Regions from separate parts of the Paucibacter sp. JuS9 genome, predicted to be linked through region 1. Evidence: riboswitches for the same ligand, from Rfam matches in the RefSeq annotation. Region 1 holds a riboswitch; the other holds the start of a gene.
What was found. Region 1 has a riboswitch for thiamine pyrophosphate ahead of thiC (phosphomethylpyrimidine synthase ThiC). Riboswitches for the same ligand answer to the same signal wherever they lie in the genome.
Positions count from the first base shown of each region.

Region 1 (5,886 bases):
CAGCTCGGCCTGCGTGTTCATCACGAAGGGGCCGTACTGCGCAATCGGCTCGTTCAAGGGCTTGCCGGCAATCAGGATCGCGCGGGTCGGCTCCTCACCCGCCTTCACCACGATGCCGTCGCTGCCCGCCACATTGGCCAGGATTGCCATGCGCTGCTGCGGCACGTTCACCTCGCCGATCTTCAGGCCGCCCCGGTACACGTAGACAAAGGCATTGTGCGTGGCCGGCAGCGCCTGCTCAAAGCGGGCGCCCGCGGGCAGGTGCAGGTCCAGGTAGAGCGGCTCGGTGTGGTCGCGTTGCACCGCGCCGGCCAGGCCGTGGCTCTCGCCCGCGATCACGCGCACCTGCACGCCCTCATCGGCGCGAAGCTCAGGAATCTCGGCGGTCGGAATGTCGCGATACCAGGGGTCACGCATCTTGTCCCGGCCGGGCAGGTTCAGCCAGAGCTGGAAGCCTTCCATGCGGCCTTCCTGCTGCTCGGGCAGCTCGGAATGGATCACGCCACGGCCGGCCGTCATCCACTGCACGCCGCCCGGGCCCAGCAAGCCTTCGTTACCGGCCGAGTCGCGGTGGCGCATGCGGCCTTCCAGCATGTAGGTGATGGTCTCGAAGCCGCGGTGCGGATGGTCGGGGAAGCCGGCGATGTAGTCGTCGGCCTTGTCCGAGCCAAAGGCATCGAGCATCAAGAAGGGATCCAGCCGGCGCTGCAGTTGATTCGTGAGCACACGGGTCAGCTTCACACCGGCGCCATCGCTGGTGGGCTGGCCTGCGATCAGGCGCTCCACGGGGCGGGCTCGGGTGACGGTTGCAGACATGATGAATCTCCTTCTTGAGTCGTTCCGTTGATTAGACCGTAGTGGTTTCAGTGAGTGCGGCGATCTGCGCACGCGCGCTGGCGATGCCGGCGGCCTCGGCTTCGGGGCCCATGTTCAGGCCTTCGGCGAAGACGAATTCCACGTCCGTCAGGCCCAGGAAGGCCAGCACGGTGCGCAGATAAGGCGTCACGCCGTCGGTCGGCAGGTCACGGTGCACGCCGCCTCGGGTCGACACCACATAGACCTTCTTGTTCTTCAGGAGGCCGACAGGGCCGGTCGCGGTATAGCTGAAGGTGACGCCGGCGCGGGCAATCGCATCGATCCAGTTCTTCAGTTGCGAGCTGACGCCGAAATTGATCATGGGAGCGCCAATCACGATGGCGTCGGCGGCCTGCACTTCGGCGATCAGCGCGTCGTTCAGGGCCACGCGGGCCTGCTGCTCGGGGCTGCGGGCGTCGGCCGGCGTGAACAGGGCGCCCAGGGCGGCCTCGTCCATCGGGGGCAGGGGCGTGGCGGCCAGTTCATGCACGGTCAGCGAACCGTGGCTGTTCGAGGCCCGCAGGGCGGCGGTGATTTCGTCGGCCAGACGGGTGGACCAGGAGCCCTGACCGTCTTGAACTCGGCGGGCGCTGGAGTTGATTTGCAGAATGTTCATGGTGAGCTCCTTGTGGGGTTGATTCGTCGTGTTGCTTGACGATGGAGTCACTTTATTGGGAACATTGACGGCACAGAAGACGCCAAATTGCACTTGACTGTTCCACAGGTAGAACAATGAGCCTCGATGCCGATGACCTCTTGATGTTTGCCCGTGTGATGGAAGCCGGCAGCTTCAGCCGCGCTGCCGAGCGCCTGAGCCTGCCCAAATCCACCGTTTCGCGCCGCATTGCCGCGCTGGAGCAGCGCCTGGGCGAAAAGCTGCTGCAGCGCAGCACCCGGCGCCTGGTGCTGACCGAGTTCGGGCAAGGCGTGCTGGAACATGCGCGCGCCCTGGCCGCCGAGGTGGACCAGGCACTGGCCCTGGCCCTGCATCGCCAGCAAAAGCCCACAGGCCGGCTGCGCGTGAGCATGCCGGCGGACTTCGCGCTGCAGGCGCTCTCCGAGATGCTGACCCGGTTCACGCTGGACTATCCGGAGGTGCAGCTGGAGCTCGACCTCTCGCCGCGCCGTGTAGACCTGATTGCCGAGGGCTTCGACATCGCCGTGCGCATGGGCGCCCTGGGTGAAGACAGTCAGCTCGCCGCGCGACGGCTGGCAACGATGACCAACGGCCTCTATGCCTCGCCCGACTATCTGCGCCGCAACGGCGAGCCGCTGCGGCCCGAGGCGCTGGAGAGCATGCACGGCCTGATGATCCTGAACCGCCACGGCGAAGCGATGCCCTGGGAGCTGCGGCGCGGCGAGCCGGTGCAGGAGCAATGGCGAAGCGTGCCGACACAGCGAACGCTGGTGAACGCGCCCGACATGCTGCTCAAGTTTGCGGTTGCCGGCGTTGGCATCACCGCGGTCGGCGACCACTACGCGCGGCACGCAGTCAGCGCCGGCCAGCTGGTGCGCATCCTGCCGGACTGGTGCCTGGCGCCCGCGGACTGCTGGGCAGTCTTTCCCGAGCGCCGGCTGATGCCCTTGCGCTCGCGGCTGTTCATCGAGGCGATGGCCACGGCGCTGTCTGGTTGCAGCGCTCCGGTGGTCCCGCCGGCCAGAGCAGCCTGACTGAAGGTTCGGCTCCTGAACCCCGCCTATTCGCCGCCTATTCGCCGGTGCTGAAGCCGATCTCCACCGTCGCCTCACGGGCATGGGCAACCGGCGCGAAGCGCCACTGATTCACTGCCTCCAGCGCCGCCACCGACATCTTGCGATGCGAGGTCTTCAAGGCTTCGGCATTGCGCACCGAGCCGTCTGGCTGGACCGTGAAGCGCACCAGCACGGTTCCAGAGCTGACCATGTTCACCAGCTGACGCGGGAACTCCGGCGCCACGCGATGCAGGAGGCGCAGCTCAGGCTCCACGGGGGCGGCCGCTTCCGTTGCGGTCGCGGTTGCGGTTGCGGTTGCGGCCGCGGGTGCCGGTGCCGGTGCCGGCTCCGAACGCGGCGCGGCCAGCGCGACCTGGGCTGGCGGCTCGATCTCACGCGACGTGACGGTGGAATTGTCAGAGGCAGCCACGAGCGAGAAGCCTTGCGGAGCAGGTTCAGCGGCCGCTTCGGCCGCAGCCACAGGCTTGCCGGCCGGCTTGGGTGCTGCAGCCGCTACCACCTTCGCGGCAGGCTTGGGCGCCGCTGCCGCAACCGGTTTCGCGGGCGCCTTGTCGGCACTCATCCGTATCCAGTGGAAGACCTTGTCGGCGTCGCGCTTGGCGCGCTCTTCTGGCGTTAGCACCGGCTTGGGCGTATTGCCGACGACAACCGGTGTTGCGTTCTGTGCCAGCGCGGGGCCACACAAGGCCAAAGCCAGGCCCAGTCCCGTCCCCCAACGAATGCAGCTCTTCATGGCAACCCTCCTCTTCTGATGGGCAGCACCGCTTGTGGCGATGCCTTGCGCCAGCAATCTAACCAGGCCTGCCATCCCCTGCTTGCGGGTTTTTGCGGAGCCGTGCTTTGCGAGCGTGAAGTCCTGCGCGGACTGCGTGGCTATACTCGCCGCTCGCTCCGGGGGGCCCTGCTGTCAAGTCGACAGCGTCGGGCTGAGATGTGGCCAAAGCCACGGACCCGCTGAACTTGATCCGGCCAGTACCGGCGTAAGAAGAGCTTGACCGACCCTGTCACCTGCGGCCCCCTGCCGCCGGTGGGTCGTCACCAGCCCTAACGCCATAAAGGCCAGCCCAGGGCAGACCTCCGGAGTCCAACAAAGACCTCCGGAGACGCCATGAGCGACAAGCCCACATTCGCCGAGCTGCTGCAGCGCAGCCGCACGCCGCTGCCCGCATCGACCAAGACCTGGCTGCAGGGCCAGCGCTTCCCCGCGCTGCGCGTGCCGCAGCGGAGAATATCGCTGACGAACGGCGAACAGATCTGCGTCTACGACGCCTCCGGCCCCTACACGGACCCTGCGGTCGACATCGACGTGCGCCGCGGCCTGCCCGCACCGCGTGCCGCCTGGGTGGCGGCGCGTGGCGACACCGAGACCTACCAAGGCCGGTGCATCGCCCTGCAGGACGATGGTCTGCGCGAGGCCTCGCAGCAGCAGGCCCTGCGCGCCGGCACCGATGCGCTGCAGCGCCAGCCGCGTCGCGCCGTCAGCGGCAGGAACGTGAGCCAGATGCACTACGCGCGGCGCGGCATCATCACCGCTGAGATGGAGTTCGTCGCGATCCGCGAGAACCAGAGGCTCGAATGGATGCGCGAATATGAACAGGACACCGAGCGCGAGATGCGCCTGCGCGGTGACTCGCGCGGTGCCTCGATTCCCGCCCTCATCACGCCTGAGTTCGTGCGCGACGAGATCGCCCGCGGCCGCGCCATCATCCCGGCCAACATCAATCACCCCGAGCTGGAACCCATGGCCATAGGCCGCAACTTCCTGGTCAAGGTGAACGCCAACATCGGCAACTCGGCGCTGGGTTCCAGCATCGAGGAAGAGGTGGAGAAGCTGGTCTGGGCCACGCGCTGGGGCGCAGACACGGTGATGGACCTCAGCACCGGCAAGAACATCCACACCACGCGCGACTGGATACTGCGCAACGCCTCCGTGCCCATCGGCACCGTGCCGATCTACCAGGCGCTGGAGAAGGTCGGCGGCGTGGCCGAGGAACTGAACTGGACGATCTTCCGTGACACCCTGATCGAGCAGGCCGAGCAAGGCGTGGACTATTTCACCATCCATGCCGGCCTGCGCCTGGCCCATGTGCCGCTGACCGCGCGCCGCCGCACCGGCATCGTCTCGCGCGGCGGTTCCATCATGGCCAAGTGGTGCATCGCCCATCACCGCGAGAACTTCCTGCTCACGCACTTCGAGGAGATCTGCGAAATCATGCAGGCCTATGACATCAGCTTCTCGCTGGGCGACGGCCTGCGCCCGGGCTCGCTGGCCGATGCCAACGACGAGGCCCAGTTCGCCGAGCTGCGCACGCTGGGAGAGCTGACCCGGATTGCGTGGAAGCACGAGGTGCAGACCATGGTCGAAGGCCCCGGCCATGTGCCCATGCACCTGATCCAGGCGAACATGGACGAGCAGCTCAAGCATTGCGACGAGGCGCCCTTCTACACGTTGGGCCCGCTGACCACCGACATCGCGCCCGGCTACGACCACATCACCAGCGGCATCGGTGCGGCCATGATCGGCTGGTTCGGCTGCGCCATGCTTTGCTACGTCACGCCCAAGGAACACCTGGGCCTGCCGGACCGCGACGATGTGAAACAGGGCTTGATGGCCTACAGAATTGCCGCCCACGCGGCCGATCTGGCCAAGGGCCACCCCGGCGCGCGGGCCCGCGACGACGCGCTCTCCAAGGCTCGCTTCGAGTTCCGCTGGGAAGACCAGTTCAACCTAGCCCTCGACCCCGACACCGCGCGCGCCTTCCATGATGAGACCCTGCCCAAGGACAGCGCCAAGCTTGCGCATTTCTGCTCCATGTGCGGGCCGAAGTTCTGCTCGATGAAGATCACGCAGGAGGTGCGCGAGTACAGCCAAAGCATCGCCAGAAGCACGGTCGAAGGCATGGCGCAGAAGAGCGCCGAGTTCCGCGCCCAGGGCAGCGAGCTCTACATCCCAATCACCGTCAGCGCGAGCGCCTGATGGCCCGCATCGCCATCGCCGGCGCCGGCCTGGTCGGGCGCCTGTTTTCATGGGCGCTGGTGCGCGCCGGCCATCAGGTCGAGGTCTTTGATGCCTCGTCCGGGCCTGCGCCTGAGGGGCCGCAGCGCGCCGCGGCATTCAGCGCCGCGGGTCTGCTGAGCCCGCTGGCAGAGCAGGACAGCGGTGCCGATACGTCCATGGTGGCAGCCGGCTGGCGCTCGCTGCAGCTGTGGCCGCGCATCTGCGCGCGCTTGCCTGTGCAGGTGCACTTGCGGCGCGAAGGCAGCTTGCTGCTGGCACACCGGGGTGATCTCGGCGCGGCACGGCGGGTCTTGCAGCAT
Region 1 covers NZ_CP194172.1:141,069-146,954, reverse strand. The annotation lists gene ABT392_RS00595 (pirin family protein) at 1-816, opposite strand, end outside; gene ABT392_RS00590 (FMN-dependent NADH-azoreductase) at 848-1,471, opposite strand; gene ABT392_RS00585 (LysR family transcriptional regulator) at 1,588-2,526, shown strand; gene ABT392_RS00580 (energy transducer TonB) at 2,564-3,301, opposite strand; TPP riboswitch at 3,451-3,572, shown strand; gene thiC (phosphomethylpyrimidine synthase ThiC) at 3,677-5,545, shown strand; gene ABT392_RS00570 (FAD-dependent oxidoreductase) at 5,545-5,886, shown strand, end outside.

Region 2 (5,886 bases), 520 kb from region 1:
TTCCGCGAGGGCCCGAATTTCCTCACGATCGATCCGGACGAATGCATCGACTGCGCCGTCTGCATCCCGGAGTGCCCGGTGAACGCCATCGTCCCTGAAGAGGACGTGCCCGGCAATCAGCAGCACATGATCAAGCTCAATGCCGATCTGGCCAAGAAGTGGCCCAGTATCACCAAGCGCAAACCCGCGCTGCCCGACGCTGACGACTGGAAGGACAAGACGGGCAAGCTGCCCGAATTGATCCGCTGACCGAATCAAAGACTGAACAAGGAAGTCGCGGCCAAGCGCCGCGCACCCTGACATGGAACTTCAAGTGAACGCAGAGATCGCCAAGACCGCCGCCGAGCACGGTGGCCCCATCGAGACCGATGCCGTCATCGTTGGCGCGGGCCCCGTGGGCCTGTTCCAGGTGTTCGAGCTGGGCCTGCTGGAGATCAAGGCGCACATCATCGACTCGCTGGCCTACCCCGGCGGCCAGTGCATCGAGCTGTATCCGGACAAGCCGATCTACGACATCCCGGCCGTGCCCATCTGCACCGGCAAGGAACTGACCGACAACCTGCTCAAGCAGATCGAGCCCTTCGGCGCCACCTTCCATCTGGGCCAGGAAGTGACCACGGTGCAGAAGCAGGACGATGGCCGCTTCTATGTCGAGACCAGCAAGGGCACGGCTTTTCTCACCAAGACCATCTTCATCGCCGGTGGCGTGGGCTCGTTCCAGCCGCGCACGCTGAAGGTCGACGGCATCGAGAAGTACACCGACTCGCAGCTGCATTACCGCGTGCGCAACCCGGCGCAGTTCGCCGGCAAGAACCTGCTGATCGTCGGCGGCGGCGACTCCGCCCTCGACTGGGCGCTGAACTTTTGCGCCGGCAATGACGACGGCAGCGCCAACAAGGCCGAGAGCGTCATCCTCCTGCACCGCCGCGACGGCTTCCGCGCCGCACCCGCCTCGGTCGCGAAGATGAAAGAACTCTGCGACGCCTACGAGATGCAGTTCCTGGTTGGCCAGGTGACCGACATCGTCGAGGCCGATGACAAGCTCAGCGGCGTCAAGGTCACCGGCGGCGACGGCGTCACGCGCGTTGTGCCCTGCGATGAAGTGCTGGTGTTCTTCGGCCTCTCGCCGAAGCTCGGCCCCATCGCCGAGTGGGGCCTGGCCCTGGAGCGCAAGCAGATCGTCGTCGACACCGAGAAGTTCGAGACCTCGGTGCCCGGCATTTTCGCCGTGGGCGACGTGAACACCTATCCGGGCAAGAAGAAGCTGATCCTCTCAGGCTTCCATGAGTGCGCCCTCGCCGCCTTCGGCGCCGCGCCCTACGTCTTCCCGGAGAAGCGCATTCACCTGCAGTACACGACCACCAGCCCCAAGCTGCACAAGGTGCTGGGCGTGGATTCGCCGGTGTTCGACTGAGCGTCAGTCGCAGCAAAGAAGGCCCGCCGCGTGCGGGCCTTTTTTATGACGGCACTACAATGCCGCTCGCCTCGTTCCCTTGTGGAATGAGGAATTCGCTAGGGGTGTTGAGCCGCAAGGCTCGACTGAGACAGTCCCTTTGAACCTGATTGAGGTAATCCTCGCGCAGGGAAGCAGCCGAAAACGAACAGGCCATCGACGTCTCCGGACCTGTATCGCATCACGCGTTTGCCGACCTGCCATCGCTCGAGCTTTTCGATGGCACACCAACTTTCCTTGAATCGCATTGCCGCCGCCCTGGCTCTGCTGAGCACGGCCGCGTCCGCCCAGCAACTCCCCACCGTCTCCATCACCGGCCGCTCCGAAGCGCCCGTGCAGGTCGGCGGCTTCGGCGACACGCCGGTGGCCAAGCTGCCACTGCAGGCCACGCTGCTCGGCACCGAGCAGCTGCTGAGCAGCGGCATCAACGCCCTCTCCGGCATCACCGCGCTGGACGCCAGCATTGGCGATGCCTACAACTCGCAGGGCTATGTCTCCTACCTCAAAATTCGCGGCTTCGACCTCGACAACCGCTTCAACTACCGCCGCGACGGCCTGCCGATCAATGCGGAAACCGCGCTGGCACTGGGCAACAAATCGGCCATTGAAGTGCTCAAGGGCAGCAGCGGCATCCAGGCCGGCACCAGCGCGCCGGGCGGCATCGTCAACCTGATCGTCAAGCGCCCCACGCTCGAGCTGCACAGCACCACCATCGCATTCAGTGAGCGCGGCACGGCCGAGCTAGCCGCCGACCTGAGCCACCGCTTCGGCAGCAGCAAGGCGTTCGGCCTGCGCCTGAATGCCAGCACCGCTGTGTTGAAGCCCGAGTTGCGCGATGCCAAGGGCCAGCGCCATCTGTTCGCCATGGCGGGCGACTGGCGCCTGTCGCCCGACACCTTGCTGGAAGCCGAGTTCGAACTGAACAAGCAAAGCCAACCCAGCCAGCCTGGCTTCAGCCTGCTCGGCAACAAACTGCCCGATGCCCGCAGCATCGACCCGCGCACCAACCTCAACAACCAGCGCTGGAGCCAGCCGGTTGTGTTCGACAACAGCCAGGCCTCGCTGCGCTGGCAGCAGCGCCTGAGCGGCGACTGGAAGGCGCAAGTCCACTGGGGCATGCAGCGCCTGAAGACCGACGACCGCCTGGCCTACGCCTTTGGCTGCAGCGACGCCGATGGCAGCTACTGGGCATCGAGCTACTGCCCCAATGGCGACTTCGATCAATACGATTTCCGCAGCGAGAACGAGCGCCGCAACAGCGATGCCACCGACTTCTCGCTGAACGGATCCGTCGTGCTTGGTGGCCTGCGGCACAAGCTCAGCACCGGCGTGCTGTTCACGCGCTTCTGGAGCCGATTCCAGGGCCAGGCCTACAACTGGGCCGGCACCGGGAACATCTCCGCCGTGCCGCGCACCACAGCCGATGCCACGCTGAACGACGCCAACACCAACCGCGATGAACGCAGCCGCGAGTTCTACCTGCGCGACGCCATCGAACTGAGCCCGCAACTGAACGCCTGGGTGGGCCTGCGCCACAGCCGCATCGAGCGCAGCAGCTACCGCGTCAACACCAGCGACACGCGAGCCACCAGCTATGAGCAGAGCTTCACCACGCCCTGGCTGGGCCTGAGCTATGCCTTCGATTCGCAACTGATGGCCTATGCCAGCTGGGGCCAGGGCATCGAGAGCGAAGTGGCACCCAACCGCGCTCGCTACAGCAACCGGGGTCAGGCCTTGCCTGCCTTGAAAAGCGAGCAGCTCGAGGTCGGCCTGAAGTCCGGCAGCAAGATGGTGGACTGGTCCATCGCGGCCTTCGACATCCAGCGTCCTGCATGGCGCGACATCGGCACCTGCGGCTCGGCCGCGAACAGCTGCGTGCGCCAGGCTGATGGCGGCGCGCGCCATCGCGGCATCGAAGCCCAGGCTGATTTGAAGTGGACCGGTGGTGGCGTGCTTGCCAGCGCAATGAAACTGCGCGCACGCAATGAGGGCAGCGCCAGCGCCGGCCTCAACGGCCTGACGCCGGCCAATGTGCCCGAGACCACGATCAAGCTGCAGGCGCGCCAGCAACTGATGCTCGGCCTCCAGGCGCAGCTGGGCCTGGTCCGCGAAGGCGCACGCGAAGTGCTGCCCGACAACAGCCTGCAGATCCCGGCCTGGACCCGCCTTGACGCGGCGCTGCGCTACGAGCATGCCGTGGGCCGCCAGCTGTGGGTCTGGCGTGCGGGCGTCGACAACCTGAGCAACAAGCGCGCATGGAAGGAATCGCCCTTCCAGTACGAGCATGCCTACCTCTACCCGCTCGCTCCCCGCACCTGGAGAGCGAGCCTGGAGCTGAGCTTGTAAAGGCTCAAAAATCTGGTCTATAATGCAAGGCTCTGTTCCTCGATAGCTCAGTCGGTAGAGCGCCGGACTGTTAATCCGTAGGTCCCTGGTTCGAGCCCAGGTCGAGGAGCCACAGAACAAGAAGCCGCTGCTTCGAAAGTCGCAGCGGCTTCAGCTTGTAAGAAGACAGAAGTACCGATCAATTCCTCGATAGCTCAGTCGGTAGAGCGCCGGACTGTTAATCCGTAGGTCCCTGGTTCGAGCCCAGGTCGAGGAGCCAGATAGAGAGCCCCCAACATCGCAAGGTGTTGGGGGTTTTTCTTTGTGTTCGAACATTGCTGCTCGGCAGCTCAGACGCAGTCACTACTGACGCCGGTTGTCAGGGCTGGGCAAGCCTGAGCGCGACGGCGCGCTGATTCATGACTCGGACAAGGGGTCGCAATACGTCGGCATCCGCTACTCCGAGCGACTGGTCGAGGCTGGCATCGAGCCCTCAGTCGGCTCCAAGGGCGACAGTTACCTGTGGCTCAAGCAGGGCCAGTCGGCCTGGCAGCTTGTGCCTGCAGCCCTCAGTCTGGGCATCTTCGCCTGAATGCTGCCCCTCCATCCCACGGCCGCCGGCCGCGTGTATGCCGCCAACGGTGGCGTCTACATCGGTGTGACAGATCTATGGCTTTGGCTCATCGACAAAGTGACGCCCTCGACCACCGATTGGATCGGCGTCGTCGTTTGCTTCCTGGGCGTGGCGATCATCGTGTTCGGGCCACGGTCCGCTTGATGGCCGCTTGCGACTCGCGAATCGAGACAACCGACGAAACAACCGGTGCGGGAGAACCCGAAATCGACGTGCGCACCCTCTCAGTTAAGCTGCCGCCTTTTTGGAAACGCCATCCATGTCAATTCGCCGATGCCCGCACGATCAGACGACGTTGATCGAAGCCAAGCAGCTGTTCTATCCAGTGAACTTGCAGCACGCTGAAACCTCGCGCATCAAAGCGCTCTTGACTGGCGATGGAGGCGTGAACCCCCAACCGTTTGCCTGCCCTTCCTGCGGATACGTCAGCTTCTTCCTTCAACCCGAGCAGATTGCAGCACTCAAGGCCCGGTGACGCTGTCGTCCGCAAGACCGAAACGCCCCATCAGAGGAGCGCAAGCTGGGCACCAGCCCAAGTCCGCTAAAATTCGCGAACTTAGAAATTTGCACTGGCTCTGCTCTTGATCCGTAGGCCCCTGGTTCAAGCCCGGGTCGAGCAGCCAGGCAAAGAGCCCCAGCATCGCAAGATGGTGGGGCTTCTTCATTCCCGCTTCGAGGACCCCCTGTATGACCGACGCCGCCCTGCCACCCTGCCCTCAGTGCAACTCGGCCTATGCCTACGAGGACGGCGCGATGCTGGTCTGCCCGGAATGCGGGCATGAGTGGTCGGCCCAGGCGCAGGAAGCGGGCGCCGCAGATGAAGCACGCGTGATCAAGGACGCGGTGGGCAATGTGCTGCAGGACGGAGACACGGTCACCGTGATCAAGGACCTGAAGATCAAGGGCTCGTCGCTCGTGGTCAAGGTCGGCACCAAGGTCAAGAACATCCGCCTGGCCGACGGCGATCACGACATCGATTGCAAGATCGACGGCATCGGTGCGATGGGCTTGAAGTCCGAATTCGTCAAGAAGGTTTGATCAGCCGCCGACCGCCTTGGTATTGTTGAACCCGCCATGCCCGACCAAACCGACACATCAAGCCAGCACGTCAAGCCTTTCGTCTACCAGACGCTCAGCACCAAGGCCTTGCATTTCTCCATCTGCGAGATCCAGAGCCGCATGCAGACGCAGCGGCCCTACGCGCTGGACCTGGACTACACGCGCACGATGATGGCGGCACTGCTGTTCAACAACAGGCCCGACACGCTGGCCATGATCGGCCTGGGCGGCGGCTCGATGGCCAAGTTCTGCTACCAGCACCTGCCGGACACCCGCATCAAGGTGGTCGAGATCAATCCGCATGTGATTGCGCTGCGCGACGAGTTCCAGGTGCCAGCCGACGACGAGCGCTTCAAGGTCCGGCGCGGCGACGGTGCCGACTTCGTTCGCTTCCCGCCCTACAAGGTCGACATGC
Region 2 covers NZ_CP194172.1:665,316-671,201, reverse strand. The annotation lists gene fdxA (ferredoxin FdxA) at 1-249, shown strand, start outside; gene ABT392_RS02900 (NAD(P)/FAD-dependent oxidoreductase) at 302-1,414, shown strand; TPP riboswitch at 1,505-1,603, shown strand; gene ABT392_RS02895 (TonB-dependent siderophore receptor) at 1,673-3,799, shown strand; tRNA gene ABT392_RS02890 (tRNA-Asn) at 3,836-3,911, shown strand; tRNA gene ABT392_RS02885 (tRNA-Asn) at 3,983-4,058, shown strand; partial or broken gene ABT392_RS02880 (IS3 family transposase) at 4,170-4,298, shown strand; partial or broken gene ABT392_RS02875 (YnfA family protein) at 4,296-4,556, shown strand; gene ABT392_RS02870 (hypothetical protein) at 4,708-4,887, shown strand; gene ABT392_RS02865 (zinc ribbon domain-containing protein YjdM) at 5,100-5,450, shown strand; gene ABT392_RS02860 (spermine/spermidine synthase domain-containing protein) at 5,487-5,886, shown strand, end outside.
Region 2: linked by a shared signal. The riboswitch ahead of ABT392_RS02895 (TonB-dependent siderophore receptor) and the one ahead of thiC (phosphomethylpyrimidine synthase ThiC) in region 1 are both predicted to bind thiamine pyrophosphate.